DNA from 3 places in the Abyssisolibacter fermentans genome. Region 3 is predicted to be linked to each of the others. Evidence: riboswitches for the same ligand, from Rfam matches in the RefSeq annotation. Region 3 holds a riboswitch; each other region holds the start of a gene.
The links. A riboswitch is a leader RNA that binds a small molecule or an ion and turns the genes downstream of it on or off. The one in region 3 is predicted to bind glycine.

Region 1: it holds a riboswitch for glycine, as region 3 does, so the genes downstream of both, AYC61_RS14035 (GrdX family protein) here and AYC61_RS13040 (PTS sugar transporter subunit IIC) in region 3, are expected to answer to the same signal.
Region 2: it holds a riboswitch for glycine, as region 3 does, so the genes downstream of both, AYC61_RS09295 (ACT domain-containing protein) here and AYC61_RS13040 (PTS sugar transporter subunit IIC) in region 3, are expected to answer to the same signal.

What each region holds. Positions count from the first base shown of each region.
Region 1 is NZ_LOHE01000074.1:41,916-53,112, forward strand. It holds gene grdC (glycine/sarcosine/betaine reductase complex component C subunit beta) at 1-1,093, opposite strand, end outside; gene grdB (glycine reductase complex selenoprotein B) at 1,174-2,484, opposite strand; gene grdA (glycine/sarcosine/betaine reductase complex selenoprotein A) at 2,537-3,007, opposite strand; gene AYC61_RS14020 (glycine/sarcosine/betaine reductase component B subunit) at 3,073-4,359, opposite strand; gene trxA (thioredoxin TrxA) at 4,425-4,742, opposite strand; gene trxB (thioredoxin-disulfide reductase) at 4,765-5,706, opposite strand; gene AYC61_RS14035 (GrdX family protein) at 5,740-6,117, opposite strand; glycine riboswitch at 6,331-6,429, opposite strand; gene AYC61_RS14040 (cysteine-rich small domain-containing protein) at 6,717-6,989, shown strand; gene AYC61_RS14045 (Na/Pi cotransporter family protein) at 7,179-8,804, opposite strand; gene trmL (tRNA (uridine(34)/cytosine(34)/5-carboxymethylaminomethyluridine(34)-2'-O)-methyltransferase TrmL) at 9,169-9,639, opposite strand; gene AYC61_RS14055 (Cof-type HAD-IIB family hydrolase) at 9,663-10,484, opposite strand; gene AYC61_RS14060 (transglutaminase-like domain-containing protein) at 10,634-11,197, opposite strand, start outside.
Region 2 is NZ_LOHE01000055.1:35,023-46,219, reverse strand. It holds gene AYC61_RS09340 (metallopeptidase TldD-related protein) at 1-527, shown strand, start outside; gene AYC61_RS09335 (alpha/beta fold hydrolase) at 558-1,331, shown strand; gene AYC61_RS09330 (radical SAM protein) at 1,453-2,514, shown strand; gene AYC61_RS09325 (PqqD family protein) at 2,527-2,826, shown strand; gene AYC61_RS09320 (ABC transporter ATP-binding protein) at 2,963-3,808, shown strand; gene AYC61_RS09315 (ABC transporter permease) at 3,810-4,817, shown strand; gene AYC61_RS09310 (ABC transporter permease) at 4,822-5,823, shown strand; gene AYC61_RS09305 (chitinase) at 5,979-7,442, opposite strand; gene AYC61_RS09300 (PFL family protein) at 7,537-8,892, opposite strand; gene AYC61_RS09295 (ACT domain-containing protein) at 8,907-9,179, opposite strand; glycine riboswitch at 9,329-9,416, opposite strand; gene mnmA (tRNA 2-thiouridine(34) synthase MnmA) at 9,991-11,055, shown strand.
Region 3 is NZ_LOHE01000069.1:17,554-28,750, forward strand. It holds gene AYC61_RS13010 (DEAD/DEAH box helicase family protein) at 1-492, shown strand, start outside; gene AYC61_RS21315 (peptidylprolyl isomerase) at 909-1,064, shown strand; gene truA (tRNA pseudouridine(38-40) synthase TruA) at 1,477-2,220, shown strand; gene AYC61_RS13020 (ABC transporter ATP-binding protein) at 2,509-3,393, shown strand; gene AYC61_RS13025 (ABC transporter permease subunit) at 3,395-4,192, shown strand; gene AYC61_RS13030 (ABC transporter permease subunit) at 4,229-5,026, shown strand; gene AYC61_RS21320 (hypothetical protein) at 5,414-5,551, shown strand; gene AYC61_RS22080 (hypothetical protein) at 5,958-6,089, shown strand; gene AYC61_RS13035 (radical SAM/SPASM domain-containing protein) at 7,630-8,919, shown strand; gene AYC61_RS22085 (hypothetical protein) at 8,995-9,117, shown strand; glycine riboswitch at 9,582-9,679, shown strand; gene AYC61_RS13040 (PTS sugar transporter subunit IIC) at 9,769-10,794, shown strand.

The DNA of each region.
Region 1 (11,197 bases), on a different contig from region 3:
TTATTTTCATATTGCCTTTATCAAGTGGTGCTGTAATCAATGAAGTAATAACTGCTTGTGGTGATGAACCTGTTCCAACAGTATGTCTTCCAACTAAGTCTGTTCTTAATACCGGGTTAACACCATCATTCTTACTTATAAGTACTGCAAAACCACCAAGAGTATCTTCTAAAATAGGTATTTCCTTCTTAACGTGATCTTTACCATTCATACCAAGCTTTGCAGTTGCTCCACCTGCTACTATTACAACATTTTCATATACACCAGCTTGTACTAATGCTGAGGCTTCTATTAATGCATGTGTAGGTCCTGCACAGAAACCTCTTGTATCTGAACCTGTTGCGTTGATGCATCCTGCTGCTTCAGCTATTGATTTGGCAAAATTTCCGCCTCCTCTTTGGTTCATATCTCCACAAGCTTCTTCTGAACATTCTATTACATATTCAATATCTGATGGATTAATTGAATTTTTATGTAACAAATTAAGCATTGCTAATATTCCTGAAGCTTTTACTACTAAATTTTCAAACATAACATGTGCTGTTAAATTTACATCTATATCATGTGCTCTCTTTACACAACCAACTAATTTATTATTATTGTATATAGCTTCTGCATGATTTTCATTTATATGTTTTTGTATTTCTTCAATGCTTGTATCACTTTGTATTTTAGTTAATAATTCATTATTTATTGCTTCATGATTTTCTAATTTTTTAACTACTTCTTTTGAAAATTCACTTTCTAATTCTACTAAATCAAATGCATCTGCTATTTTTATTAGTCCGATAAATTCATCTTGTGGCATTATTTCACCAAATTTGCCATATCGATTGAATGATTCTGATTTATGATCATACCAAGGCATTTTATATTGTGCTAACTCTTCAGGAGTCATATTACCAATATAAGTTTGATTAGGAAGATAATTAACAACTTCCTCAAAACTTCTTAGATATTCTGGAATCTTCTTTAAATATTCTGAATCAGGATTTACTATTCTTTCAGTAGTTTGTGTAGTTCCATTATGAATTACCATATCTGGTGTATGAACTAAAATATAGCCAGCACCTTTTACTACTGGGAAAGTCATATCAAACACCTCCACATTTATTTATTCAAAAGGGACTATCTCAAATTTCTATATTGAGTTAGTCCCTAGTAAACTCTTAATTAATCTTCAAATACAGTCTGACCGTCTACTTCTGTTTCTAATGCTTTTAAGGCTTTATCTATAATATTTCTTCTAAGTTGTTTTTCGTCCTCTTTTTCAATATTAGGATTTCCTAATGGATGAGGTATAGCTATTGCAGGAACTATTCTATTAGCTCCAACAGTTAATGATATTGGAACAACTGTACATATGTGAACAACCGGTATACCGGCTCTTTCAATTTCTTTTACCATTGTTGCACCGCAACGTGTACAAGTACCTCACGTAGATGTTAGTATAACTGCTTCAACTCCATCTGCAACTAATTCTTTAGAAAATTCAGCTGCATATTTCACAGCATTAGCAACAGCAGTTCCATTTCCAGTAGTAGTATAGAAATATTTGTGAAGCTCCCCTATTCTACCTTCTTTTTCTATATCTCTCATTACATCTACAGGTAGTACTCTGTCAGCATCTTCATTTGCGTACACTGGGTCGTAACCACCATGTGCAGTTTCATGAGTTTCACTTGTTAAATCAACAAAAGAAGATATGTCATATTTACCATATTTAGAAGCACTTGAAGATTCAATGCGATCCGGATTCCCTTTTGGCACAATACCACCTGATGTAACTAATGCTACCTTTACTTTAGATAAATCCTTAACCGCTGGGTTTGGATCAACTCTATCAAAATCAGGCATTGGATATTCAGTCACATATTTATCACCTTTAAGTTTCTTGATTAACATATCTACAGCTCTTTTAGAGCCTCTATCCTCAGCAAAATAATTTTTTCTAATACCTCTTGGGATATACCCTTCTTCTTCTGGAGAACCAATTTCCTCTTTGTTAGCTAATTTTAAAGCTAATGGAACCATAGATTTCACAGCTTTTCTCATACCTGCTGCGTTATTCTTAGTTGATACAATGTACAAATTCTTTTTATACATATCAGCACCAGGGTTTTCAATGTACATTCCTGTAAGTACAGGTATGTTTAATTCTTCCTTAACAGCATCAGCTATAGTACCACATGCAACACCATATCTTCCAGCATTAAATGCAGGACCTGCTACAAATAAATCAGGTTTATATTTCTTAACCATCTCTATTACTTCAGCTTTTGCATCTTCTACATTTTCATTAAAATATGAGTCTCCACAGATTATAGTTGCTACTATTTCTGCGTCTTCCCCAAATTTTTTATTAAATTCCATACCAGGGCCTACTACTTCTTCTCTTACTTCTGGTTTAATATTGGCTTTCTCTTCTCCACCAATCCCGGCAAAGAATTGATTTATATAATGAACTACTTTTATTTTACTCATTTTTTACCCCCTCTCTCGGTTTTTTTTAGGGTGTATTAACGTTAGTTAATAATTAAAATTTACAAAATTCATCTCTTATATCTGTCATTTCTTCAATGATTTCATCTACATCTAGAACCATTTCCATCATACCTATTTGTTCATCATAAACATCAGCTTCAACTTCGTTTTTAAATTCAGGTTCTACTGCATGAAATACTCTTAGTCCCAACTGGACTCCCGCTAATGGACCTGCAAATGTAGGGTCTCCTGCTGTAACTGTTTCAGCTGCTAATCCAGCAGCTTCAGCTTCAGCTGCTCCTAATAACACAATAATATTTTCAGCACCGTGTTTTTCAGTAAGCTCTTTTACCCTTCTTTGATTTTCTAAGTCCATAGCCCCTGCAGCAGTTCAGACAAAGCATTCTGTAGATGAAAATACTACTTCAGCTTCTGTTGCTTTTAAGCATTCTTCTATCGCAGGACCAGGTATACCATCTCTATCGCCTATGATGATTACTTTTTTACCATCATACAATCCCATGCTCAACATCCTTTCTCTAAGTATTTTTAACCCTAAATATTCATATAGCGTTAAATAATCTGGTTTTAGTATCCTTTTGCACTAAGTTTGTTAAATCCAAGTTCATTTGTTGCACCTGTTATAGCTTGAAGTTCTAAAACTATTGTTCCATCTTCTCTTAAGCTTCCTGCTGTTCCACCAGCTATAGTGTCAGCATATTTATCATCACCAATAACTTTATCCATTGGTGGTAAAGTAACTACTTCATTAGCGTTTCCACCTGTTACAACTGCATCTGCTTTAGCATCTGCATCAGCTAATGACTGTGAAGCTCCATCTTGACCTGCATATTCATCAGTAACTATGACAGTTTTTATTCCTTTATCTTCTATTTTTTTGCAATTCATAATTAAATCTGTATCTGGATTTCCAAAACCTTCTTGTGATATAACTACACCATCTACTCCTATATATTCAGTTAATTGAGCAGTCCAGTTTGATGATCGCTCTTTATCAGCTAAATAAACGTTTTCATTGGTGATAATCATACCTACAAAATTGATTTCTTTTCCATGTGCTTCAAATAAATCATGCACTATTGGGTTGTTTAAGTGATGATAAGTTGTATTTTTATCACATGCTGATACACAGTTACCACTTAGAATAGCTCCATCCATAGTTTCTGTTGGAGATATTAATGTAGATAGTGTTTGTTTAGCATCCACTCCATATACATAAGTATCATGAAGCAATCCTTGACTTTGTAACATTTGAACATATGCTACCTTTGGTAAATCAGGGTATTTTTCAATACTCTTTAATAATGGAAGTGTTTCATATACTTTCACTTCATCAGGTGTTACATCTTTACCTGCTTCACCAAAGTACTTAGCAGCTTTTAATCCTACCATTCTTACAGATTTCTCATGTTCATGCTGTTTTACTCCTTCTTTTGGCTCACAAACTATTACTATGTTGTTAAGCTTTGAAAATGGAGTATAGTCTGCTCCTGGTCCAGTCATATCAATAATTCCTTCTTGGAATCCGACTATCTTACCAGTTGTAACTACAGCCGCACCTTTTAAAACATTTGTTTTACCAGAACCAACAGTATCAACCTTTGATAAAAATCCAGGGAAAATTCCTCCTGATCCTTCAACTTTTACTCTAGGCTCAATAACATCTTTAACAGGCGTTATTCTTATACTTTCACCTGGTCTTGCTAATTGAACATCTACAGATTCAAGGTTTTGATCATCGCTAACAAGAGCGATTAGTTCCTCTTTATTTACATATAATGTTCCATTTTCAACTTTAGTGTTATCACCAAATTGAACATCCTTTATAAATATATTTCCTAACTCTAGGCGCACTATAGTTCACCTCCTCATTAATAATAAAGTGATTTATCTAAACAACATTTTAGTTGTTTAAATCCTTATAAATATTTTTTAATCATATTTTCAATATTTGTAGCAGTTGCTTCGTCCTTAGTTACCTCATCAACTTTTTCTCCATCTTTGTATATTGCTATTGTAGGAAGACCAAGAACTCTTTGTTTTATTGCAAGTCTTCTTGCTTTAGTTGTATCTAATTTACAGAATTTTATGCTTTCACCATATTTCTCTGATAATTCAACAACACTTGGCATTAGTGCTTTACAAGGCTCACATCCTTGACTCCAAAAATCAACTAAAATATATCCCTTTTCATTTAATACCTCTTGTTCAAAATTAGTTTTATCTAATGCTAACATTTTAATTCCCCCTTGTTATATTTTAAAATTTATCTTCAATATATTTTTCAGCTTGTGTAGCTGCTATTGCTCCATCAGCACTTGCAGTTACAACTTGTCTTAGTGATTTAACTCTACAATCTCCTGCTGCAAAAACACCTTCTATGTTAGTCTTCATATTAGCATCAGTTATAATATACCCTCTTTCATTCATATCTACTACACCTTTGAATAATTCAGTTTGTGGCATGTAACCAATGAATACGAAAATACCAAATGTTCCATCTTCTTCATCTGCATCTAATTGAGTTAATTCACCTGTTTCTCTATTTTTAACTACTATAGATTCAGCTATACCTTCACCTTTTATTTCAACTATTTCACTATTCCATAAGAAATCAATTTTTTCATTTTTAAAAGCTTTTTCTTGTATAGACTTTGCTGCTCTAAGTGCATCTCTTCTATGAACTATAGTAACTTTTCTTGCGAATTTAGTTAAAAACATAGCTTCTTCAACTGCGGCATCTCCACCGCCAACTACAAACACTTCAAAATCTTCAAAGAATGCACCGTCGCATGTTGCACAGTAAGAAACACCTTTACCAGTCAATTCTTTTTCTCCTGGGCATCCTATTTGCCTTGGTTTTGCTCCTGTGGCAATAATAACTGATTTTGCTCTATATTCTTCTTTTTCACCTTTTATAACCTTAATATCTCCATCTAACTCTATGCTTAATATTGTGTCCTTAATTCTTTTAGCTCCAAATCCTTCAGCTTGCTTTACCATTCTAGCTATCAATGATGGTCCTGTTGCATCTTCAATTGATCCAGGATAATTTTCTACCTCTTCAGTAGTTACTATCTGTCCACCTGCTTTTTCTTTTTCAATTATTATTGTATTCATTCTAGCGCGACCAGCGTATAATCCTGCAGATAAACCAGCTGGACCTGAACCTATTATAGCAACATCATAAATATTTTCCATGTAATTCACTCCTTTATTATTTCTATTTAACGCTTATTTATTCTTTAAAGCATTTTCAATTAATGTTTTATCAATCAATTGAAAATCCTCTAGTATACTCTCTTTCCAATGTGGTCTTTTGGCATTGTTATAAAATTTGTTAGTTGTTTCAATGCTTTTCTCTATAATCATTAATGAATCCATATCTAACTTACCTATTGATTGCTTAGATACAGCGAGTGACTTATAAGGTGTTTCATTTGGTTTAACGCTTCCTGATAATGGATGTGTTAATAATTTATGTCCTTTATGTATCATATCTCTTACTTGTTTCAATATTTCTAAATAGTCAATTTCCTTAAATATTATGTCATATTCCGAAAATTTTTCCTTCACTAAAGGATTATTTGTAATTATAATCAATTTATACACTTCCTTTTGTATAATGTGAAATATTGATATAAAACACCTACTCAGTTCCTTTCTAGGAGTAAAATATTCACTTATAATCATAGATTTTAGCTCTTTGCTCACAAAAAGAGCATAAAACATTAAACAATGCCTTATGCTCTGTTTTAAACCTGAGAGATTCTTCTTTTTTTCAAAAGAGTTGCTCCTACGGTGCTTTTACGCTCTTCAGAGTTCTGTCGAAATACGGTCCCTTTGCCTGAGAGCTTCACATTTGAACGGCAAGCTCAACGCTTACTCCTTCGGCGACACTTTGTTCTCTCCCGTATTCTTCATCCAGTTTTTTATATGCTATTTTTATCAGTTATCTTTTACAATTTTATTATAATACACACTAATTCTTTATACAACAAATTTTTTTAAATATTTCTTTATTTTAAATTTTACTATATACTACCTGATTATTTTGATAGAATATATTTATACATATATTACTCATTTGACTAATATATTATTCATTTAACTAATTAAGATATCAAAAATATAGCATAAATAATACAGCTGTATAATTCAAGATATTCAATAAATTAGAAATGGTGTATAATTTTAATGGAGGCGATCTTATGAAAGAACTAAAAACCACTAATTATAAATTTTTCCAAAATAGGAAGTGTGAATTCTTCCCTTGTCATAAAGTCAATGACGATTCAAGTTTTAATTGTCTTTTCTGTTTTTGCCCTCTTTTTATGCTAAAAGATAAATGCGGAGGCAATTTTAAATACAAAGATGGTATAAAGGATTGTAGTAATTGTCTAATTCCTCATAGTAAAGGTGGATATGACTATATAATGACTAAAATGAAGGATGTAATAGAAAAAGCTAAAATAGATGAATAAGTCCTTGTTTGAATATGGATAATAGCGGCTTAAGCCAAGTTATTATTGGTTTTTCATATATATTTTCTATTGCTATTCTTTGTCGGGTACATGACTTATTATTTCAGATGAGTGTATTAAAAAAGGTTGGCTAAAAAATTATTTTTAAGCCAACCTCTATTTTTATATTAACGCTTTATATTATATCAACTATTTAATAGCATCACGTATAGCTAATGCAATATTTGATGCATGATCTGCTATTCTTTCTAAATTACTTATTACATCTAAAAATACAATTCCTGAACTACCTGAACATAGTTGTTTATTCAATCTGTCTATGTGATTAGCTCTTAACTGTTTTTCCATTTTATCAATATCTTCTTCTAAAACGAATACAGCACTTACATATTCTTCACTTGGGTTTTTATATGCTTTTAAAGATTGTTCAAATGATTCTTGCACTTTGCCAAACATTATATCTAGCTCTTTTAATGCATAATCAGACATTTTTAAATTGTTATCAATTCTATATTGTGCAAATTCAGCTAAATTATCAGCGTGATCTCCAATTCTTTCCAAATCATTAATTGTGTTAAGCAAAGCCGTAACTACCAAATGTTGATTATCAGTTAGTGGTGCATTTAAAAGTTCAACCAAATAGTTTGTAATAGCTTTTTCCATCCAATTAATTTTCTTTTCGTCTTCAAATACTTTATGTGCAAGTTTTTCGTCCGCTTTAAGAAAAGCTTCTTTAGATAAAGCTAATGTTTTCTTAACTAACTTACCCATTCTTAATACTTCTTTTGATGCCATGCCTACAGCAATGGATGGTGTTTCCATAATCCTTGAATCAAGGTATTTAAGGCCCTGAACTTCATCTTCATCATCTGTACCTGGTATAAGCCTAGTGGCTGCTTTAACTATTAATTCCGCAAATGGGAAAAGTATTATCGTATTAGCTATATTAAATATAGTATGAGCATTTGCTATTTGTCTCTTAATATTTGTCGGGTTCATAGATTCTATGAAACTCTTAATCGGGAATATATATATTGCTATCATAAATATTGTAGTACCTAATATGTTAAATAATAAATGCATAACTGCTGCTCTTTTGGCAGTTTTATTAGCGCCAAAGCTTGATAATAGAGCGGTAACACATGTACCTATATTTTGACCAAATAATATGGGAAATGCTATATCCAGTGTGACTAATTCAGATGCATACGCAACAGCAAGTAATAGACCCATAGATGCACTACTACTTTGAACAATTACAGTAATTCCAAAGCCAACTAAAATGCCTAAAAATGGATTATTTAAACTTTTGATTAAATTTTCAAAGACTGGAGAATCTGCTAGTGGCTTCAAAGCTCCAGACATCAAAGACATACCTAAGAAAAGAACACCAAATCCTATTAAAACTTCTGCAATTTCCTTATTTTTCTTCTTTGATGATAATAACCAAATACCAACACCTATAGCTATCACAAGAGGTGCGATATCAGTAAGCTTAAATGCAATAAGCTGTGCTGTTACAGTTGTACCTATATTAGCACCCATTATTATACCTATTGCTTGAGATAATGACATCAATCCTGCATTAACAAAACCTACTACCATAACTGTAGTAGCACTACTACTTTGTATTAGCATTGTAACCAATGCTCCTACTAATACTCCCATAAACTTATTATTAGTGAGTATTTCGATTAGCTTTTTAAGCTTATCTCCTGCTACTTTTTGCAGTCCCATTCCCATTAAATTCATGCCATACAAAAATAATCCCAGTCCACCAAGAACTGTAAAAGTCGTATTCATTATATTAGTCATATAAGTCCTCCTAAGTATTTTTTCGCACAAAATATATGATATAACAAAATCTAATAACTTATGTTAAATCTATGTTAAATTTATTAATTTTTTTTACAGGTATATTTTGTAAATACATATTTGGATATCAATTGTGCTTATTAAACTCAATTATTCATAGAAAATTATATCAATAATCAGAGCTGAAATAAATATAAAATAAAGACTTTGTATATAATTATTTACATGATTAGCTAATTTTTATACACCACATCAACTAGGTAAGCCTTCGAATTTACCTAATGCTTACAATTCAGAAAATCAGGATTAATAAATTAAAAATTTATTATAACTATGTATTTTATAAACAAAACTTAATATATCATTATCTTAAATCTAAATAATTAACTTGTCTTAATGCTTCATATACTATAATTCCAACTGAATTTGCTAAATTTAATGATCTTGCAGATTCACAATTTCTCATAGGTATTCTTATGCACTGTTCTTTATTACCATTCAATATATCTACTGGTATACCCTTTGTTTCTTTTCCAAATACTAGAAAACATTCATCAGAATATTTGACATCTGAATGTGTTTGATTAGCTTTAGTTGTAGCATAAAAAAATTTATTTTTATCATGTTTATTTAATAACTCTTCAAATGAATCATAATATCTTACATCTAATAAATCCCAGTAATCTAATCCTGCTCTTTTTAAATGTTTACTATCTAATGAAAATCCTAATGGTCTTATCAGATGCAATACAGATCCCGTTGCCGCGCATGTTCTGGCAATATTTCCAGTATTTTGTGGAATTTCAGGTTCAATCAATACAATATTTAAAGCCACATATATCACTCCTTACCATATTTTTATCCAATTAAATCTTTTAATACTTTCGCTACTCCATCATTATCATTTGTATCTGTAACTATATTTGCAAGCCTTTTTACTTCTTCTTCTCCATTACCCATAGCTACACCTGTACCAGCAAACTCAATCATGGAAATATCATTGTGATTATCTCCTATTGCTATTACTTCATTCCTATTTATATTAAATATTTTACATAATTCCTTCAAAGCGTTACCTTTTGATACTCCCGCATTCATAATATCAAAGCTACCTCTCCATGAGCTAACTACTTCTATGCCTTTTAAACTCATAATTTGCTGTTTTATTCGATTAAGTTTTTCATCATCTTCCTCTACTACAACATATTTATATATTTTAGGCTTATGCTCTTTTACATAGTTCTTGACATCATCCAATACAACTACTTTTACTTTAAAAATATCCTCAGCATTTGTTTTCCATTCACCATATTTATTTGACATACTTTCTAAATTTTTTAGATAAAAGTTCTTATTATCATAAAATCTATAAAATGCATTATTTTCTTCTAATATATCTATAATTTTATTCGCATTATACATGTCTATATCATTATCATAAATAACTCGGTTTTTATGATATTCGCATACATAAGCTCCATTACATGCAATAATTGGTGTTATTAAACCTAATAAATGTGCATAATATTTTGCTGATGTAAAGATTCTCCCTGTTGATATTACTACTTGAATTCCTTTTTCCGTAGCTACTTTAAGCATATTTTTGTTTTTATCTGAAACTACGTTATCACTATTTAGCAAAGTTCCATCCATATCTACAGCTATGAGTTTATAATTCATTCCATATCACCTCTGTTTTCTCTTGTATTGTTTTTCATACTGCCTATTTACATATCATCCACAGTATGAATAACTAAGATTATCTATATAGTATATACAATGATATGAATTATTACAAACTTTTTTATTTAATCTTCTTTTGACTCCATTTATAATAATATTCTTTTCTCTATTGTTAACTTATAATATTGAAATTTATATCTTCCTATCTTTTCTTTTATATACTCTTGGTATTTATTGTAATAATTTTTTACATATTCAGCTTCTTCTTTACGTACATTGTCCTGACTATAAACAGCTTTATTGTAAATGTTGGCCAATATTTTAAAATCAAGGTTGATAAAATTTAATTTATTTCTATTCTTTTTTGAATATTCTAAAAAAGTTTCAGAAGGACGTCTTTCTATTCCATCTTTCTTCATAAATTCTAGTATCATATCAATATAAAAGATTGCTTTTCTATTATCATTATTGTCAATAACATAAATTTTTTTCCTAATTATTATTATATTCCTATAAATTATAATTGCAAGAATACTTAATAAAATTATTATTAAAATCCCTATGATTAACATAATTGTTTTAATATTATTATATGTTTTATGATCTTGTTCATTATAAGTTACCTTCTCATTGTTGTTTAAAGTAGCAATATCTAAGCATAAATCCTCTTCATTAATATATCTTCTCTTATTATTATGAAGCTTTGTGCC
Region 2 (11,197 bases), on a different contig from region 3:
ATAAAGAAGTTACATATCATATGAGCAATAAGATTAATTTGATTGATGATGGTAAAATGGATGGTGGATTTAGATCTAAACTATTTGATGCTGAGGGAAATACTACAAAGTCAACTATTTTAGTTAAAAATGGTGCTAAGGTTGGTAGCTTAGTACCAATGATACAAGCTGTAAAATACGAATTAATACCTACGGGAAATATGATAAAAAAAAATTATTGGGGCAAACCAAAACTAAGTTTTAACAATTTAATATTTAATATAGAAGATAAATTGAATAGTTACAATAACTATGTTTATATAAATACGTCTGGTACTGGTGAATATACGAATACCTTTTTATCGACATTTAATATATTGATAAGGAATGGTGAAAGAATACCTCTTAAGCCATTTTATTTTAAAATAAATTTTAATGAACTATTCAGTGATATAGCTGCTTTAAAAGATGAAAATATGGTTGATGGTATGTATTTTCCAAGTATTATTTTTAAAAATATAAAGATAGTAAATAGAGGTAAATTGTAGTGGTGTTAATTAAGAAGAAAAGGGGTTAATATGGTAGAAAATATGTTTATTAAACATGAAAAATATAGGGAAGGAGCTCCCTATGTTATTTTATTACATGGATTATTAGGATCATATAAATGCTGGGATGCATTAAGTAAACACCTAGAAGATAAATATACTATAATAAATTGCAGATTATTTGGGCATGAAGGTAACTATGAAATAATAGATAAAAATAGTATGCTTATAAAAGAGTATGCGAAAATTCTTAAAACATACTTAGAAGATCATAATATAGATGAAGTAAATGTAATTGGTCATAGCCTAGGAGGTTTAATAGGATTGCAGCTTGCTAAAACAACTGATTTTGTTAGCAAAATGATACTTGTAAATGTAGCAACTAAACAGAAAGCAGTTAAAGAAAGTTATAAATTAAAATTGACTAGAGTTATTGAAAAACAACCAGAAGCTTTTATTAAAAGTCATTTAAAAAAAATGTTTATAAATAGAACTTTGTATAAAGAATACTTTAACAAATTAATAATAAATGAAGAAGCATATAAAAATTATGTTTTAGATATCATCAATGATGATTATAGTGATTTTGTTACTTATATAAATAAGAAAAATGTTTATGTGGTCTTATCAGGTAAAATTTTTGCAAAGCGAAGAAGAAAGATTAATAAAATATTAGAAAAATATGGATACAATGTATTAGATTCTTCTCATATAAAAATGTTTAATAATGAAGGTTCTTTTGTAATGCAAGAGAATGCAGAATATTTTAATGATTATATAAAAAAAATTTTAGAAGGCAGTTAAAAAAAATAAATACATGAAATCCAGCTATTTTACAAAAGTTAGTTGATGCGTTAGAGCGATGTAAAAAATATAAAAGTAATAAAAAATAAGAACATAGATAAAAACTAAAAGGAGGAATTTGATGGATTATATAGAATTTTTAACAAAAAGAATTCCTTTTATTTATACAACAAAAGGGATTATAGAAACTGAAAAATTAATTCAAATTAATGAAAAATATAATTTAGGTAGTTTCCATGAATATAATGCTCCAATCAATGTAACTTTAGAGTTATTAGCTCGTTGTAATCAAAAATGTATCCACTGCTATAATAATTCAGGCAGACAATCAAATATAAATGAGCTTACTATTGAAGAATGGAAAAATGTTTGCAGGCAGATAGGGGAAATGAATGTATTTAGTTGCGTGTTATCAGGAGGAGAGCCAACTCTCTTAGGAGATGCTTTATTTGATATTTTAGATGTACTTGATAAATATGATATAGCGTTAGGTATGAATACTAATGGTTATTTGATTAACGAACAGTTAGTAAAAAAATTCAAAAATTATAATTTTGAATGGGTGCAAGTAAGCATTGATGGTGCAAGTGAAGAAGTTCATAATAAGATACGAGGGGTAGATTGTTGGGAACACGCGTTAAGAGCAGCAGATATTATTAAACGTTCAGGTATACCTTTAGTAATTTCACATGTAATAAATCATATTAACTATTTAGAATTAGAAGAAATAATAGATTTAAGCTACATTTTAGGTGCAAAAAAGATAGTATTATCAGTGTTTGAACTAGCTGGACGAGCTAAAGATAGAATTGTTGACCTACAATTATCAGATGAACAATGTCGTGAAATATATTCTATACTAAAACATAAATACATCGAATATAGGGGTAAAATGGAAGTTCAAGTACTTCCAGAAAGTATACTAGCTCAAAAGCTACAACTAGGTAAGGTTAATGATATATTAGTTATAAGACCGGATGGCAATATCAAATTTAATTGTTTTACTCCATATGTAATAGGAAACATTAGAGAGAATGCAATAAAATATTATTGGAATAAAAATGGAAAGAACATATGGTACAATGGTGAAATAAAACGATATGTTGAAGAACGGATAGATGAATTTATTACAGGAAATTCGAACCAATCAATAGTTGAAGATAAAAGAATTTGTGTATTTTAAAAGGAGGATAATATGGATAAAAAAATATATGATATTCTATCCAATAGAATTCCTGAACCATTACGGTTTAAGATTAGAAAAGAAGGACAATATTATCTTGTAAAGCCTTTAAGAAAAAGTTGTATCATATCGTTAAATGAGCTTGCTGCATATATTTTAATGAAGATTGATGGTCGAACTACAACTGCTACTATATTACGCAAAGTAAATAATAAGTATAAAGGAGTAGATGAAGAAAAAATAAACATGGATGTTTTTGTTAGTCTAAGAGAATTAGAAATAAATCACTTAATAAATTTTACAAATATATAAATTTATACTGATAAAATATTCACAAATAGAATATACAATATTATAGATAGTGTTACTTATTAATGGATAGATAATATTTTGTTTAAAAAACATAAGAAACTAAATGTCTATTAAGTTTAAAAAAAGGAGGGTTAAAATGATAAAAGTCAAAGGTTTAAACTTTAGTTACAAAAAAGGTATACCTATACTAAAAGATATTAATTTTTCTGTTGAAAAGGGAGAAATTTTTGGTTTTTTAGGACCAAATGGCTCTGGTAAATCTACTACACAAAAAATTTTAACTGGGTTGTTAAATCATCATAAGGGAGAAGTAAAAATAGCAGGAAAAGAGATAAAGAATCATGGTGTAGAAATTTATAATGATATAGGAGTTCTGTTTGAATTACCTTATTTATATAATTCTTTAAGTGCAGTTGATAATTTAAAATACTTTGGAAGCTTTTATCCTAAAGAGCAGCTAAGAGATATTGATGAAGTGCTTGAATTGGTTAATTTAAAGAAAGAATACCGAAGAAAAGCCGTTAAAAGGTATTCAAAGGGAATGCGTCAAAGAGCTAGCTTTGCTCGTGTGTTGATGAGTAATCCTAAAATTTTATTTTTAGACGAACCTATCAGTGGATTAGATCCTGCGGGTGCAATACTTATTAAAAAGATAATTAAAGAAGAACGGGAAAAAGGCACAACTATATTTATTACAACACATAATATGTATGTTGCAGATGAATTATGTGATAAAGTTGCATTTATTATTGATGGAGACATTAAAGCAATGGATGCACCTAAAATATTAAAAAACAGCGAAGGTCAAAACCTCGTGGATGTAGAATATGAATTAAATGGTATTAGTAAGCAAATAACACTGAATACAAAAGAAATATTAAATGGCTTTCCATTTAAATATGATATTATTAAAGGAATACATACAAAAGAACTATCTATGGAGGATGTGTTTATTAAAGTTACAGGTAGGGGGCTGAAGTAACATGTTAAAACAGTTTACTGTACTGCTTAAAAAAGATGTCCAGCTAGTTATACGGCATAAGTTCATATTGATTATGATTGCATCCATTATTGTTTACTCTCTCTACATTAATTTTGTTTATATAAGTAAAGGAGGAGATACTACTAACACATATGTTTTACTTGAAAATCAGTATCAGATGGTTGTATCAGAAAATGAGAAATTGACTATTGTTAAAAGTGAAGAAGCTTTGTATGATGCGCTAAAGACAGATACAGATGGAGTTGGCATAAGGGTAAATGAGTCAGGCAATCCGTATAGTATACTTTTATATCATGTAAGTGACAAATCTGATAAAAATAAAGCTTTGTATAGTTTAAATAAATTAATGGCTAATTATGATAGTGAAGTTCCTATTACATACCTAGAGAAGGGAAATTTAGAACTGAAGCAGCGTTCTACCATGACAAGTGTAATAGTATTTTTTGAGATAACTGCTATTAGTTTTCTAGGTGTTGCTTCCTTATTCTTTAAAGAAAAATCCATGGGTGTAATTAAAGTTTATGGTATTTTACCCGGATCTAAATTATTATATATTGCTTCAAAGGTATTACTATTTCTTTTCCTTGAGATAATTTTTGTAGTAACAATGTGTTTTATTAATATTGGAGTAGAATATTCTCTAAGCATTTTACCTGAAATAATATTACAAGTTATATTACTGTCACCAATAATGGTAATGTTAGGCTTTCTATTTTCTGTGATATATAACAATTTTAAACAATTTATTTTTGCCTATACTGTAATTGTTGTATTGGTAACGTCACCGGTATTCTTATTTGTAACATCATCATTAGATTGGAAAGGGATTTATATTTTACCAACCTATTATGCTTTTTCAGCTTTGTATAATGTTTTTATGAAAAAGCCAGATTCAATCTTATCATATGCTCTTATTTGTATGATAGTAATCTTGGGGCTGACAATCATTAATTATAGATTAATGAAAAGGGAAATTGAAAGGGGTTAAAACTATGCTTACTGGATTAAATATACAATTTAAAATTTTATCTAAGGATAAAATGGTATGGGTATCTGCGCTTTTTCCTATTATACTAGCTATTTGTATTCGCTTGTTTGCAGGAGATGTGGTTATTGAACAATCTATAGGTTATGTTGAAGGTCAGCTGTCATCACAACAAATTATGTCTCTTAATCAGTTTTGTGTACTGCAGTCTTTTAAAGATAGGGATACTTTAGAAATGTATATATTGAGTCCGAATAGTGATAATATTGGAATTTTATACAATAAACAAACTGATAATTATGATTTTTTACTACAGGGCAATGAGTTGGCAGTAGAATCTGAACAACTTGCTTCACTTCACAATTATTTAAAAGACAGTAGTTCATTTGATGCATTATATTTAGAAGCGATGACTAATGATAAAGATTACTTAACTACATTGTTAGTAACAATTACAGTATTAATGGGATTATTTTTAGGATCAGTATTCAATGCATTTAATATTGTTGATGAGAAAGAAGATGGTATTGACATTGTTAATCAAATTCTTCCAATGTCCCATATAACTTACATCATTCAAAAAAGCATTATTGGGTTTATTGGTTCTTTTATACTTGGTTTTATTACCCTTATTATTGTAATAGGTGTAAATATACCAATAGTACAAACGATAATTTTATTGTTGTTGGGAAGTGTTATGTCAACGCTTGTAGGTCTGTATTTAGGTCATTACTCTAGTGATCAAATGGTTGTCATTATCATGACAAAGGTTGTACTTTTAATATTTACTTTTGTACCTTTTATAGGTTTCTTTATACCAAATGATTTAGGTTGGGTAAAAAATCTTTTTTATATTGTACCAAGTTACGCAGTATTTAATGGTATATGGGCTTTAGTGGAAAGCCAAGATACAGGAATTATGATGATTAACAGTCTTTTTGTTTTATTGTACAGTGTTTTTGCATCAGTTATTTATTGGCGTATTAGAAGGAATAAAATATTAAACTAAATTTGTACCATAGAAATATTTAATTTTAAAATTTGTTTTTAACATATTAGAAGTATAAATACTTGCCATAAAAATATGATAAAATGCACTTTTTCTTACGTCAATTTATTTTATATTGACTAGAAAAAGTGCATTTTTATTTTCTACCAGCTATTTTATCCTATTATCTTCCAAGGTTTTTCCCAAGGATAGTCTGTTTTTTTATCAGGTATATCACCCTTAGTATACCATTTTGCTTCATATAAAACACCTCTATATACTACCTTTTCTCCAGCTACATAAGCTCTATTAGGATTCCATCTATTGATAGCTTCACTAGGTTGTTTATTAGAGTCTTCACGAGCTAGAAATTCACTAGTATCATTATAAGCATTAAATGTTTCGCTAAATTCATAATCCTTTTGCTCGATACCACTACAAGAATTAGAAATTTTGTTACTTGGACCATTTGGACAAGGTTTATCTCTATTAAGTGACCACATAGATATCATTCCTATTTCCTTTTGATTAGCAAAATCTAGAGTTTGTTTAGCATCTTCTAAATTAAATACCTCAGTTGTTACATCATTTTCTCCAATCATAGGTGTCATACCTACCATATTCCAAATTTGCTTATCTGATTTACTCAAATTGTTATCTGAATAAATCTGTTTAAGTTGATTGAACAAACTATTTATTGCCTGTATTGAATATTGCCCCATTTTATTCTCAGGATTAGGTGCAGCAGAAGCACCAAAGTTCATTGTCTTGACATTAATACCTCTAATCATCAAATCTTCATCTAGTGTGTATTGAATTATTTTTAATCCATCATCTGTTAATCCTGTAGGAAGTATAGGAAGAGTAAACCAAATTTGAAGGTTATATCTTTCGGAAAATAAAGAGTTCTGCAATAATTTTAAAGCTCTAATATTCCTTTTTATTGATGCAGTGTCTTTTAACCATTTTCCTTGTAAGTCTATATTTATTCTACTAAGTCTATATGCTTTAACAAAGTTTTCATATTGTTTTTTGAGTGATTTAACATCTGGAGCGGTAACATGTAAAGGTGTATTAGCAGGTCCACCAAAGGACACTAAAACATCTCCACCCATTTCTCTGATTTTTTTAATTTGGCCTATTATAGGATTGTCATCAACAGGATAAATTATTCCCCAAGTAGGTTTAAATACAGTATCACTTTCAGATACAATATAGCCTAGATTGTAATATGGTATATTAGTTATTTTAGCATCATTAGCGAATTTTATTGGTAATGTTTCATCAACAGAAGGAGCAAAGCATTTTTTAGGCCATCTTTTTCCTCTTCCGACTTCTATATTTGAATAGTCAGGATAAACTACCTTGTTTGATGAAATATTATCATTCAAAGATGGTTTAGTACGTACAGCTTCATCTATTTCATTTTCATTAGTCAATTTTGTTTTTTCATCATATGCTGCTTGATTCCCCTCTAAATAAAATCCATTTTGATTCCACTCATTTCTTTGGTTATATGTCATAAAATTAAGCATTGGATTAAAGTTTAAAGGAATATATGTGAAATAAGGGTTATACATTGGGCACATTAAATATCTACTATAAGGCATATATGGAATTATACAACAATAGTAATACAATAAAAAAACCTCCTAAGCAAAATATCTTATACTATCAATATATCCTTTATAAAATGTAAAGGTTACAAATAGTTAAATTGCTTAGGAGCATAATTTAATTTTTAAAGCTGTGTATAGGAGCAGGTATTCTGCCACCTCTGTTTACAAAAGCATCGCTAGAAAACTTACTTACTGACATAATAGGAGCATTACCTAGAAGTCCACCAAAATTAACGCTATCACCTAAGGATTTACCGTATACTGGAATAATTCTAACAGCAGTTGTTTTATTGTTAATAACTCCTATAGCAGCTTCATCAGCTATGATAGCAGATATAGTTGACGCCTTAGTATCACCAGGGATAGCAATCATATCTAGACCAACTGAGCAAACACATGTCATAGCTTCAAGTTTTTCTATGTTTAATGCTCCCTTAGTTACAGCTTCTATCATACCTTCATCTTCGCTTACAGGTATAAAAGCACCGCTCAATCCGCCTACATTCGATGAAGACATTACACCACCTTTTTTAACAGCATCATTTAACATAGCCAATGCAGCAGTTGTTCCATGAGCTCCACAATGCTCTAGACCTATTTCTTCTAATATTCGTGCTACGCTATCACCGACAGCAGGAGTAGGGGCTAAGGACAAATCTACAATACCAAATGGTACATTAAGACGTTTAGAAGCTTCTCTACCGACTAATTGTCCCATTCTTGTAATCTTAAATGCTGTTTGCTTAATAGTTTCTGCAACAACCTCAAAGCTTTCACCTTTAACTTTTTCTAGAGCTGATTTTATTACACCAGGTCCGCTGATTCCAACATTTATAACACTATCGCCTTCACCAACTCCATGAAAGGCTCCAGCCATAAATGGATTATCTTCAACAGCATTAGCAAAAACTACGAGTTTTGCACATCCTATACTGCCATTATCTCTTGTTAGGTAAGCTGTATCTTTTATAACTTGACCCATTTGTTTAACAGCATCCATATTTATTCCTACTTTTGAGTTTCCAACGTTTACTGATGAACATACTTTTTTTGTTTCATATAAAGACTGTGCAATTGAATCAATAAGTATCGTGTCTCCCTTTGAGTAACCTTTGTGTACCAATGCTGAAAAACCCCCTATAAAGTCTATACCAGTTTCTATAGCTGCTTTATCTAAGGTTTTTGCAAATGCAACATAATCAGTATCTGATGATGCTTGGGCAATCAGTGATATAGGTGTTACAGATATTCTTTTATTTATTATAGGTACTCCATATTCTTTTTCTATGTCATTACCTATTTTAACAAGATTTTGAGCGTATTTAGTAATCTTGTCATATATATTAGCTCTAGCAATTTCACCATTATGATGGCAGCAGTCTAATAGTGATATTCCCATTGTAATTGTTCTTATATCCAATTTTTCTTTTTCAATCATATTAATGGTTTCTAATATATTTCTAGTATTCATGTTAACACTCCTAACTACGATATTTTATGCATAGAATTGAACAAATCTTCTCTTTGAATTTTAATAGTAACGCCAATAGAACTTTGATTATTCTTTAATATTTCAGATATTTCTTGAAAGTCAACATCCATTTTTTCTAAGTCTACAATCATAATCATAGTAAAATAATCTTTCAGTATTGTCTGACTTATATCTAAAATATTAATATTATGCTCCGCTAATAATTTAGATGTTTTTGATATAATACCTACATTGTCCTTTCCTATAACAGTTACAATTGCTTTCATATTTAATTCCTCCTAAGTATAAGTTTGAACCTTTGTCTTTAATAAACTAGGTATAATTAATGATATTAATCCTTTGAAGAAAAAAAAGACTATACATGATAGTCTCTGGAAAATAGGAAATAAAACATAAGTATATGTACTTAATGCCTTATATTTCCCCTGTCCTTTTACCTGAGAGTTTCACCATAAATGGTTTTCCCCTTCGGTGCTCATTTGAGTCTCTCCAGAGGTTCGTCTAATATCGGTTAAATAAAAATTTTCCCAATATTTTCATCCGAAATATTCATTTTGTAGTAATTCTAACATATAAGCATATGATATTCAATATTTTTTCTAAACATAAAGGAAATTGCAACTTATTTACAGTTTAAAATAGATTATAAAAAATCAAAAGATGCTGTATAATAGAAAAGAAATAAATTATATTATATTAAACCCAGATTATTCATAGAAAATTAAATACTATGAGCAGAGAACTAAAATCTATGATTTTATGTGAATCGCTTACTCATTCTTTGAATGAGTTTCATTAATAAAGTTATTCTGTTTATAACAAGGCGCAAGATGTCCCTCACCTCTATAGGTAGCGGGTATCGATTATATTTAACAGGCAGTGCACAATCTTGCGCCTTGTTGAAACGGTGTGTTGCAATTACTACGTAATTGCTTTCGTTGTTATAAGATATCCATTAAATTCTTGACATACCAACTCGGTATGCCTTCGAATTCACTGAAATTTTCTAATTCAGAAACTTACAGAATATTATCGGGAGTTATATGAATAATCAGGGTTAATTTAAAGGATGATAGGATGAAGCTGGACAAGAATAAAGTTGTTGTTGGACTAAGTGGTGGTGTAGATAGTAGTGCCGCAGCATATTTATTAAAACAAAAAGGATTTGAAGTCATTGGGTTAACGATGAAGCTTTATGATGATAATACTGATTCAACTATAGAGGATGCTCAAAAAGTTGCTAATGCCTTAGATATACCTCATTATATTGTTGATTTAAGAAAGGATTTTAAATCTAGTGTAATAGATAACTTTGTTAGTGATTATCTAAGTGGCAAAACACCAAATCCATGCGTCTTATGCAATAAATATATAAAGTATGGCAAATTTATTGAAGCAGCACATAATTTTGGTGCGTATTATATAGCTACTGGTCACTATATTGATCTAAGTTATGATGATGTGAGTAATGAATACAAAATATATAAGCATAAGATTAATACTAAAGACCAGACATACTTAATGTATTCTATAACACAACAAAAACTAAAGCATCTAATATATCCATTAGGCGAATTTTCATCTAAACAGCAGGTAAGAGACTTAGTGAAAAATGTAGATTTTAATATATACAAAAAGAAAGATAGCGTTGGTATATGCTTTATAAAAGATAAAAAACATGGCTTGTATATTCAAAGACATTATAAAGATAATGTTAAAAAAGGCAAATTTGTAGATGTACAAGGTAATGTAATTGGAGAACATAAAGGTATATTTAATTATACTATTGGACAAAGGCGTGGATTAGGATATACATTTAATAAACCTATTTATGTGGTAGACATAGATTATAATAAAAATCAAATAGTATTAGGTGCCAATGAATTAACCTATGCAAAGGGGGTTGTTGCTACAGATGTAAATTTTATATCTAATAAAAAAATTGATCATGCTATTGAAATAGAGGCTAAACTTTGTCAATGGGGGTATTCTATACCAGCTATAGTTACTAAAGATACAGAAAATCAAATAACAGTAACATTCAATGAAAAGCAAAGAGCACCTGCAATAGGGCAATCAGTCGTTTTGTATAAGAACTCTGAACTTATTGGAGGAGGTAAAATAATATCTGTAATAAAATAAACTATTACAATACTTAGGAAAAGTGAATTGTTTTTTTGCTTCAAAATATAAGAACTGTCTCATTATAAAATTTTTTTATTTGAGACAGCTCGTTATATATACGAAAGGTTTATATGGTATTTTTAGATAGCATAAAGATGTA
Region 3 (11,197 bases):
AGGTATAATAATGAGTACAACAATATTAATAAACCAGATAATCTAAAGGACGATGTAGAAGTTTACTTTGATAATCAGATTGGAATTGTCAATCCCCCAGAAAAAGATGAAAATAAAAGAAAAACTAAAGGTAATGAGGATGGAGAATCTGGTGGAGAACAGATGAAATTTGATATATTGAAAATAATTCAACAAAAAAATCAAGAAGAAGAAACTATAGGTGAATTAATAAAAGAATTTGAAGAAAAAATCGAAAAATTATTTTTATTTACAATGAAACCAGAGAATGGTAGAAATCTAATAGCCAAAATGAAGGATATAGGAACCAAATTTAGTGAAGAAGAAATTTATAGTGATTTTACTAAAATATATAGGAAGTTTAAAATTAAGTATAAAAGAGAAATTGGAGAGTTTTTCTTCAAAGAGACAGAAGATATTATAGATAAATTGTGTGATGATTTTGAGGAATATGTTAATAAAAACAATTTTTAAAGAAAAAAATAGACATGCTAAATATTAAGTGGGCAATAATTAATTTTGTATAGATAATAGGTTTTTTATAATTAATTATATTATTTTTATTACAAAAACACTCCTAGCAAAACATTTGATACTAGGTAAATCAAAAAGATTTGTATAGTTAAAATTTTTTGTAAAAAAAAATATAATAAATATATACAAACCTTAAGATTTAGAAACTATAAGTTTTATGAGTTTGTCTAATTATGAATACCCAGTCGGGAGGGTTCTGTCTTGGACGACATAAGTGTCAATAATAATTAATTAAGATACAAGTTACCATGATTAAATAAAATACGTCAGATTATTATGTGCAATCTGATGTATTTTTACAAAATATAGAATTAGAGGCAATTTTATTTAAATAAACTGTTATTTTTCACCATTAAATGGAGATAAACGCAGCATTTGGCAAATTGATAGAAGGTGAAGAAACTTTAGATAAAATTGCAGAAACACCAGTAATATATAATCCTTTAATGGGTGAAAAATCGAAGCCGACAGTAGATGTCATCATTAAAAAAGTTACAGTTTTAAGTGAATAAGTATAATAAACCGCTAAACGTAAGAGTTTAGCGGTTCTGTTTAGAACCCAAATCTATGATTGGGTTTGAGTCGTTTACTGCTAGGAACGAAGTAAGTAGGAGTGAGAATTATATTTTTTTCTATTTTAACCTGTGTTATAATTATTTATAATACTAACTCCATATTATTCTTGGATTTCTATGTTCTGTTATTTACATGACTAATTCTATTTTTTGTTTAAAAACAAAATAAACTATAATATAAAACAATAAAGATATGAATATCTGCAATAGGAAAAGGAATAATTACTAATAAAACAATATTAATTTACTTAAGCTTTCAATTTTATATAATTATATTATTATGATTATAAATAAATAAATCTGACTATAAAATGCTGTTAAAAAACAACAAAGAAAAAAGGAGAAATGTATGAGAAATATTAAAATGCTTATAGAATATGATGGGTCAAGATATAAAGGTTGGCAAAGGCTCGGTAATACAGACAATACTATACAACATAAAATAGAAGATGTTTTAAAGAAAATGACTGGTGAAGATATTCAAATAATTGGTTCAGGTCGAACAGATGCAGGGGTTCATGCTATAGGACAGGTAGCTAACTTTCACACCAATTGTAATAGTTCTCAAGATGAAATAAGAGATTATTGCAATCATTACTTACCAGAAGATATAGTTATAAAAAAAGTTATTGAAGTGGATGAAAGATTTCATTCTAGATACAATGCTGTTAGCAAAGAATATATTTATAGTATTTACAATAGTAATGTACCTACAGTATTTAATAGAAAATACACATATTATATTCCAGAAAAACTTAATATATCAGAAATGAAAAAGGCTTCTAAATATTTTATAGGCGTTAATGACTATAAAGCTTTTACAGCTATGAAATCTAAAAAGAAATCTACAGTAAGAGAAATTTATTCGATAGAGTTCAGAATAAATGGTAATCAAATAGATATTATTTATCATGGCAATGGGTTTTTACATAAAATGATTAGAATAATAACTGGTACGCTTATAGAGATTGGACTAGGAAAATTAAAGTCTGAAACAATACCACAAATTATGAACGGTAAAATTAGGTCAAATGCAGGAATTACAGCACCTTCTGAGGGATTATGTCTATATAAGGTTTATTATGATAAATAGTTATTTATAACTACAATTAATATGTACAAAGATAAAAGTAATAGCTTTAATAATGTATAAAACAAAGAGATACATTAAAGAATAATAATTAAATTGAACTGGCTTTTAGTATAAATTATTGCTTATATATATGATATTGTTATATTAACCGAATTGAGTTGATATTTATTTAATAAAATAACTAATGATTTAACCCTGATTATTCATATAATTTTATAACATGTATATAGTGTATAACTTTCTGTGAATAATTTGGTTTTAAATATATTATACGAGGGAGGTATTATTATGAATGTTATTGAAACTAACAAATTGACGAAATATTATGGCAAAGCCAGAGGTATAATTGATGTTTCACTTAAAGTAGAAGAAGGTGAGATTTTTGGATTCATAGGACCTAATGGAGCCGGTAAATCAACAGCTATTAGAACTATGTTATCATTAATATATCCTACCAGCGGAAGTGCTAAGATTTTCGGCAAAGACTGCATAAAAGAAGGTGCATCAATTAGAAAAGATATAGGCTACCTTCCTTCAGAAGTTTTTTATTATGACAATATGAAAGTTATAGATTTACTAAAATATTCAGCAAGCTTTTATGGTAAAGATTGTACTAAGAGAATAAATTATTTAGCAGAAATTTTAGATTTGGATTTAAAGAGAAAAATAGATGATTTATCATTAGGTAACAAAAAAAAGGTAGGTATAGTTCAAGGGTTACTACATGAACCAAAGCTTATAATATTAGATGAACCAACTAGTGGGTTGGATCCACTAATGCAGAAAAAGTTTTTTAATTTAATCAAAGAAGAAAATAAAAAAGGAGCAACTATTTTCTTTTCTTCTCACATACTAGATGAAGTACAGAAATTGTGTGATAGGGTTGCAATTATAAAAGAAGGTAAACTAATTAAAGTTGAAAGTATAGATTCACTAAGACATAATAATTATAAAAAATTCAAGCTTGAAGCAACTGATGAAATAGCTGAACAATCTTTTAATATAAAGGGAATCAAAGATTTTAAGGCACAAGAAAATAGTGCAAGTTTTATGTATAAAGGTGATATAAATCTAATTATTAGCATATTAAGCAAAATGAAAGTAAAAAATCTACTTGTTGAAGAGCCAACTCTGGAGGAGATTTTCATGTATTATTATGAGAAGGAGGTATAAAATGAATATTTTTAAATATGAATTCAAATCATACTTAAAAGAAAATATAATATGGACTGTTTCTTTAATATTGTGTTTATTATTGTTTTTATCTATATATCCTTCTTTTTCATCTGAAGCAGAAAAACTTGAAAGACTATTAAATAATTTTCCTGAAACATTTAAAAAAGCCTTTGGATTTAATAACCTTACTTTTAGTAGTATAAATAGTTTTTACAGCATGATTTTCATGTACATTAAATTAATAGGAGCTATATTTGCTATGAAATTAGGATTGGATATTATGTCTAAAGAAATACGAGAAAAAACAGTAGAATTTCTTGTTGTTAAACCTGTAAATAGAAAACAGATTATTACACCTAAATTTTTAGCAGTATTAACACACGTTATTATTATGAATGTAATCTATTTAATATGTGCGCTTTTATTAGTTCAAATATTTAAAAAAGTAGAGTTTGATTTTAAGACTTTTTTATTAATTTCTTTAAGCTTGTTTTTTATTCAAATATTTTTCTTAACATTTGGTATTTTGATTGGAACAATTGTAAAGAAAATTAAAAGCGTATTACCTATTACAATGGGTGTAGTTTTTGGATTTTATATTATTCAACTATTAAATAATACACTTCAAGATAAAAAACTTTCTTACATTTCACCCTTTGGATACTTTGATCCAGATAGTATTATGCTTGAGATAGCTTATAAAACTAACTATTTAATACTCAATTTTATATTAGCTATGGTGTTTATTTGTTTTGCATATATAAGATATCAAAAAAAAGATTTTCCATCTATATAATTATTTAATGAATATTGGTTAATTGGAGGATTGATTATGAATATAATTTCAAGAGAAATGCGTGCAAATAGAAAAGCATTGATTATATGGTGTGTTAGTATGATACTATTAATAACTATTGGTATGATAAAATATCAAGGTTTTGCTAGTATGGGTGAAGAAGCTAATGAATTAATGAATAATTTACCTGAAGTCATGAAAAGAATTTTTGGGATAGGTGACATTAATCTTACAGAAATAGGGGGATACTATTCTATATTTTATATGTATTTCGCACTCATAGCAGGAATACATGCAATACTATTAGGAGCATCAATTATTTCAAAGGAAGAAAGAGATAAAACTGCTGATTTTCTATTAATTAAGCCTATTAAAAGGAAACAAATAGTAACATCAAAGATAATAGCTAGTCTTATAAATATGATTATTTTAAACATAGTTACAGGCGTTACGTCAATTATTTTTGTTTCAAAAGTCAATAAAGGCGATTCTATTACATCATATATTTTAAAAATAATGGCAACATTATTATTGATTCAAATAGTGTTTTTTAGCATAGGATTAATGATATCATCATTAACCAAAACAGCAAAAAAAGCATCATCAATATCTACAGGAGTTTTACTGTCAACGTATATTTTGTCAATGGCTATAAGTATGTATGATAAAATTGAATTTTTAGGATATATAATACCTTTTTATTACTTTGATGCAAAGGCAATACTTATTACAGGGGAAATACAGAGTATATACCTATTGTTATCAGCGATAATTATCGTTGTTGGTATATTTATTACTTATAATAGATATGAATATAGAGATATACAGTCATAGAGTTAGTTATAACCGATAAGGTAAAAAGTCTTGTCGGTTTTTTTGTAGAATATGGAAAAAAATTAACGAGTAAAAATTAACATACATACTCTATTATTACATTTTTTTCAATTAAAAAATGATAAAATTTGCTTGTAGTAGTAATTAAAATCTAGGAAGTAATAAATAGAGAGGAGGTTAGACTATGACATTATCAAGATTTGTAAAGTATCAAAAAATTGAAATACCTATATGCGTACCTGAAAAAGTTGATAAACCAATATTATGCAGACCTGATGTAATATATTTATCTGTTTAACCATCTGAAAGGAACTACTAGCATTGAATTAACATAATATTAATAATAGTACAAGCGTTATAAAAAATAAGCGAAAGGGTGAAATTTTTATGACATTATCAAGATTTGTAAAGTATCAAAAATCTGAAAGAAGTGTATGTTTACCTGAAGAAATTAATTACATGGGATTATGCAGGCCAGATGTACTATATTATACTGGTGGACCTATAATTAAAATCAACTACTAGCATTGGGTTTAATATTAATAATATTTTGAACTATACAATATGGTGTATATATAAGAATACTAGAGTATGTTTTTACGCTGTTTGACGTTTTTTTGCTGATTTAAAATTGATAAGGCTTGATATGCTTTATCAATTTTTTTATGCAAAAAAGACTATCAAAAATAGTATAAAACAAAAAGTATCTAAGAATAAATATAGTGTCGAACGGAAATTGAATATACAGACAAAATTTTACAAAATATTGAAATTAATAGTGTTATAATAAAAAGAAATGATTTGTTTGTACATAAATGAAGGTATAATTACATCATTAAGTTTGTTAAATTATAACAAATAAAACAATATGGCAACATTTAAATTAAATTAATCATATTATTATAAAATTAATTGAGAAGGGGGTTAAACAATGACACTATCAAGATTTGTAAAATACCAAGATACACAAAATGGTCCAATTCCAGCATGCTCGGTAGAAAATTTAATTGTTCTAAAATGGTGTGCAGAAGGACAAATACATTATCATCCTATTGAAAAATAAAACAAAATATAACATTGAGTCATTAATGACATACTTAACTTAGAGAACATAATTTATAAAGCCTGTAATTTAATATTACAGGCTTTTAGCATAAACCAATAATCCATTCAATCAAGTTAGATTTTCAAAATGATTACAAAAATAATTATGCGAGAAATAGTGTCTAAAACTAAAATTTTGACGAGTGAAAATATAGTATACAACCTTATTTTTACATAATTTTCAATTTCTTGATGATATAATTTAATTAAATAAAGCAATGCAGTAGAGAAAGGAGGTTATATTATGACTTTATCAAGATTTGTGAAATATCAAAATTCTGGTGTGCGATATATATGTATGCCTGAAAGAGTTAATAGACATGATATATGTGGTCCAGAAATACTAATGTATGGTGGTTTTTAGTACTTCTTAAGACAGAATAGTATAAATAAAGCCTGTAAAGTAGTACAGGCTTTATTTATAAAAAATTAAAAAGGGGGTTAGTATATGACACTAGATAGATTTGTAAAGTATAAAAATTCACATGATATTATTCAAGGATGTCCACCACAAGTAACTTATAATTCTTATTTTTGTACAGTAGATAAAGTGTATTTTACAGAATAATAAAATATTTTGAATGTAAACAGTGTATTAATCTAAATTGACAAGATATGAATATAGAACATAATAAAGAAAAATTGATAAAGCAAGAATGCTTTATCAATTTTTTTAAATTAAAAAAATGACTATTTGAAATAGTATAAATTAAAATAAAAAAATATCTGAAAACAAAATATTTTGACGAACGAAAGTTGGGATTATAGACCAAATATTACATATTATTTAAGTCAAAAGTGTTATAATTAAAACAGATGATTTAATTATACATAAATGAGGATATGAGTAATATTAACAAGTTTCAAGTTATATTAAATATTATAATATGTTAGTACTTGGTTTAAACCAATTGTATTATTTATAAAATACCGAAATTTACCAATTTATCCATTCAGTAAAGGGGCGTAGATGAGGAATTAACATTTTTTCCCATTAATGAATATAGCATAATACAACATTAATTCAATGATGAAATACTATATAACATATAGAACATAATGAATCAAGCCTGTAATTTAATATTACAGGCTTTTAAGTATAAATCAATAATCATTAACTCAAGCTAAATTTTTAGAAAAAAAGCGGCTAAAAACAAAAATTATTGATGAATAAAAATTTAAAATACATCCTAGTTTTAACAAATTTTTCTATTTATTAATGATACAATATAATTAAATAAAACCAATGTGATAGAAATAGGAGGTTAGATTATGACTTTATCAAGATTTGTGAAATATCAAAATTCTGGTGTGCGATATATATGTATGCCTGAAAGAGTTAATAGACATGATATATGTGGTCCAGAAATACTAATGTATCATCTTCCTTAAGACAGAATAGTTTAAATGTAAAGATAAATAAAGCTTGTAGTAAAGTAGTACAGGCTTTATTTAAAACAAATGGCAAACTATAAATTTTTAAACGAAAGGAGAACAATATGTATCCACATTTAAAAGAGAGTTTAAAAGTTCATTATATAGATAATTATGGTATTGTTATTGGAGGGAAAAATAAGTATTTAAGTGATATAGATGTATATATTTTGGACAAGTTAGATGGAGAAAAATCAATAGATAATGTTATTAATGATATTGTTTTGGAATTAGGATCAGATGATAGAAATCAAATATCAGATATTATGAATCAGTTTTTAGAAAATAATAAATCAATATTAACATTTAATGACAAGCCCTCAAAGTATACAATGAAGCATACAGGAGAAAAAAACAAAAAGTATCCATACTATATTATTTTCAGTATAACAAATAGTTGTAATTTGACATGTAAGCATTGTTTTAAAAGCTGTAATATTTCAAACAAAGATTTTATACCATACGAAAGGTTGATGAGTACATTAAAATGCTTAGCCGGTAAAACTCCAGGTATACAATTAACTGGGGGAGAACCAATGCTACATAATAGATTTTTAGATATTTTAAGATATAGTAAAGAAAATTTTGATGTAAATATAACAACATCAGCAACATTAATAAATGAAAAAAATGCACACGAATTCAAGGGTGTAAGTGGTGTACAAATATCATTGTATTCACATAAAGAGGATGAGCATGAATATGTTACAAGTACTAAAGATTCTTATAATAAAACAATAAACGGTATAAAAGAATTGGTTAAAAATGATGTAAATGTGTCAATAGCAATGATAGCAACCAAGAACAAAATTGATGAAATAGAGGAAATGGCTAAATTTCTAATCAGTATTGGTGTTAAGAAATTAACTGTTGGAGCATTTAGTAAATGTGGTAGAGGTCTTAATTTAGATGATAGTTGGTTATTAAGTAAAGAAGATCACATAGTTGTTGAAAATAAGCTTAAAGAACTAAATAGCAAATATAAAGGTGAAATTGATATAACAAAATGGGAAGATAGTAGTAGTGAATTAAAAATAGAAAAACAAGACAAAGAAGAATTTATTGAAGAAGAAGTTAAAGAAGAAAGGTTCAATTGTGGTGCTGGAACATCAAGTTGGTCTATATCAGAAAAAGGTAATATTAAACCTTGTGATTTCTTTCCTGAGGAGTTATTTAGTTATGGAAATATAATTGATAATGATATAGATGATATAGTTGCAAATTATAAATTATATGGATTAAAGAATAAAGTAGAGCAGTGGAATAAGCAGCTGGAGAATAAGAACAGCTCTGTTTCTAATGTGTGTAAAATGATTGAAGAGTTTAGAATAAGAAATACAGAGGTTACAGCATAATATTAGATTAAAAAAAAAATATATATATTTATTTCAATTTTAGTAAAAAAATATATTGAAAAGGAGGGTTAGTATATGACACTAGCAAGATTTGTAAAGTATGAAAATGCACAAGATGATGTTAGAGGATGTAGACCAGAAATTGTTTACAATTATTATTGGTGTACAGTAGATAAAGTAAATGTTCCTCCATACTAAATTTATAGTACGCTGTATAATTAAAAACATGATAAATAGAGCCTGCAATGAAGTAATGTAGGCTCTATTTATGACAAATTAGAAACTATAAATTTCTAAGTAAATACTCAACTGTGTTAAGATAATGATATTTGTAAAACAAGTAAAGTCTGTATATAAGATAACACTCTTAGTTCTTTAAATAAGACTTATTGTTTTTTCAAAATATTATTTTGCGTTATAAAAATAATCTATAATTGATGCATATATTATATTTTTTTCATATTAAATAGAAAATAATTGTACTCTTCAAACAAATTATGATAACATAAAAAAAGAAGGAAAGAGTTACTAAAAAGATATAAAAAACAACTACATATGTGGATGATAATCATTGGAGATATCCAAGAGGATAACCGTAGAAGCAAAAAATAGATTTGTGCTAAAAATCTGTTTTGAAACTTTCAGGTAATGATACAATGATTTGACACGACCCTGGAGAGACCTATTATTAGGCATCGAAGGAGTAACTTACAACGAATGTTGTAGGGAAGCTTTCAGATAAAAGGACAGGGAGTAGAGTAGCAAGGGATTTTCTATGCTGCATTACTCTCTGTCTTTTTATTTTGCACATAGATAATCCAAAATTCAAATTGTACTGGAGGGTTATATATGTTAGCAATTGTAAAAGGAATGATGTTATTATTATTAGTTTTAATTGTATTTTCAGGTTTTAGTTTAAAAGCACCAAAGGGAGATAAGGCAATGTCAGGTCTAGCGGGTGCAGCTGTTGCAACATTTCTAGTAGAAGCAATTCATAAATATATTAGTGGTGACTTCTTACATTTTGAATTTTTAGGGGAGGTAGGAAATGCATCTGGAAGTATGGGAGGACCTATTGCAGCAATATATGTGTGTATAAATATGGGAGTAAATCCTGTATATGCAATGGTAGCAGGAGCAGCAACTGCAAAGCTGGGGATATTACCAGGATTTATGGCAGGTTATTTGGTAGGATTATTTGCACCTAAGCTTGAGGAAAAACTTCCAAAGGGTGTAGATATAATAATAGGAGCTTTGACTATAGCGCCTATTGCTAGACTAATTGCAGTATTATTCACACCAATTGTAAATAGTACTCTTTTAAGTATAGGAGATATAATAAGGGTAGCAGCTGATCAATCACCATATATTATGGGATTTTTACTAGGAGGAATTATCAAGATTCTATGCACATCACCTTTAAGTTCTATGGCTTTAACAGCAATGCTTGGATTACAGGGTTTAGCTATGGGAATAGCTGCCATAAGCAGTTTTGGAGGAGCATTTACAAATGGAGTTGTTTTTAAGAGATTGAATATTGGTGATTCAAAAAATGTTATATCAGTAATGCTAGAGCCATTAACACAGGCAGACATAATAACAAAGAACCCATTTCCAATATATTTTTCAGACTTTATTGGTGGAGGACTTGCAGGAATAGCAGCAGCACATTTTAAAATAATAAACAATGCACCAGGAACAGCTTCGCCAATACCAGGCCTGCTCGCTCCTTTTGGATTTAATCCACCATTAAAAGTGTTATTAGCACTTGGTTTTGCAATGATAGGAGGGCTAATAGGTGGTTATGTAGGTACAACTGTTATTAAATATATGAAAAATAGAAAAATGAAGATTGCAAGGGTGAGAAATTTGTAGGTAAAAAGAGGGTAAATCAACTATTTGCTATATTTCTTTGAAGATTTGATATAGTAAAGTTTTGTATGTTATATAGCTTGCTATTTTTGGTTCAGCAAGATGTAAGAAATTTTTCTAACTCGGAGAAGGGAGTATTTTTTCGATTTCATATAATGTTAAATTACCCACATGGTTAGTGCAAAACTTACATGTAATAAAAGGGTTTGCATAATAAATATAGAAATACATTATTACATTATAAAATGTTAAGAATTAAAGTAATATTAAGAGTCCTTTAGATAATATATATAAGGTATTTACAAACTTTAGTTCTTAAATACTACTTAATTTAGGTAATAGTCAGAACTAACATACAGAGATTAAAAGTTATAAGAATTGACTCATTCAGTTTCGGGAGATTACT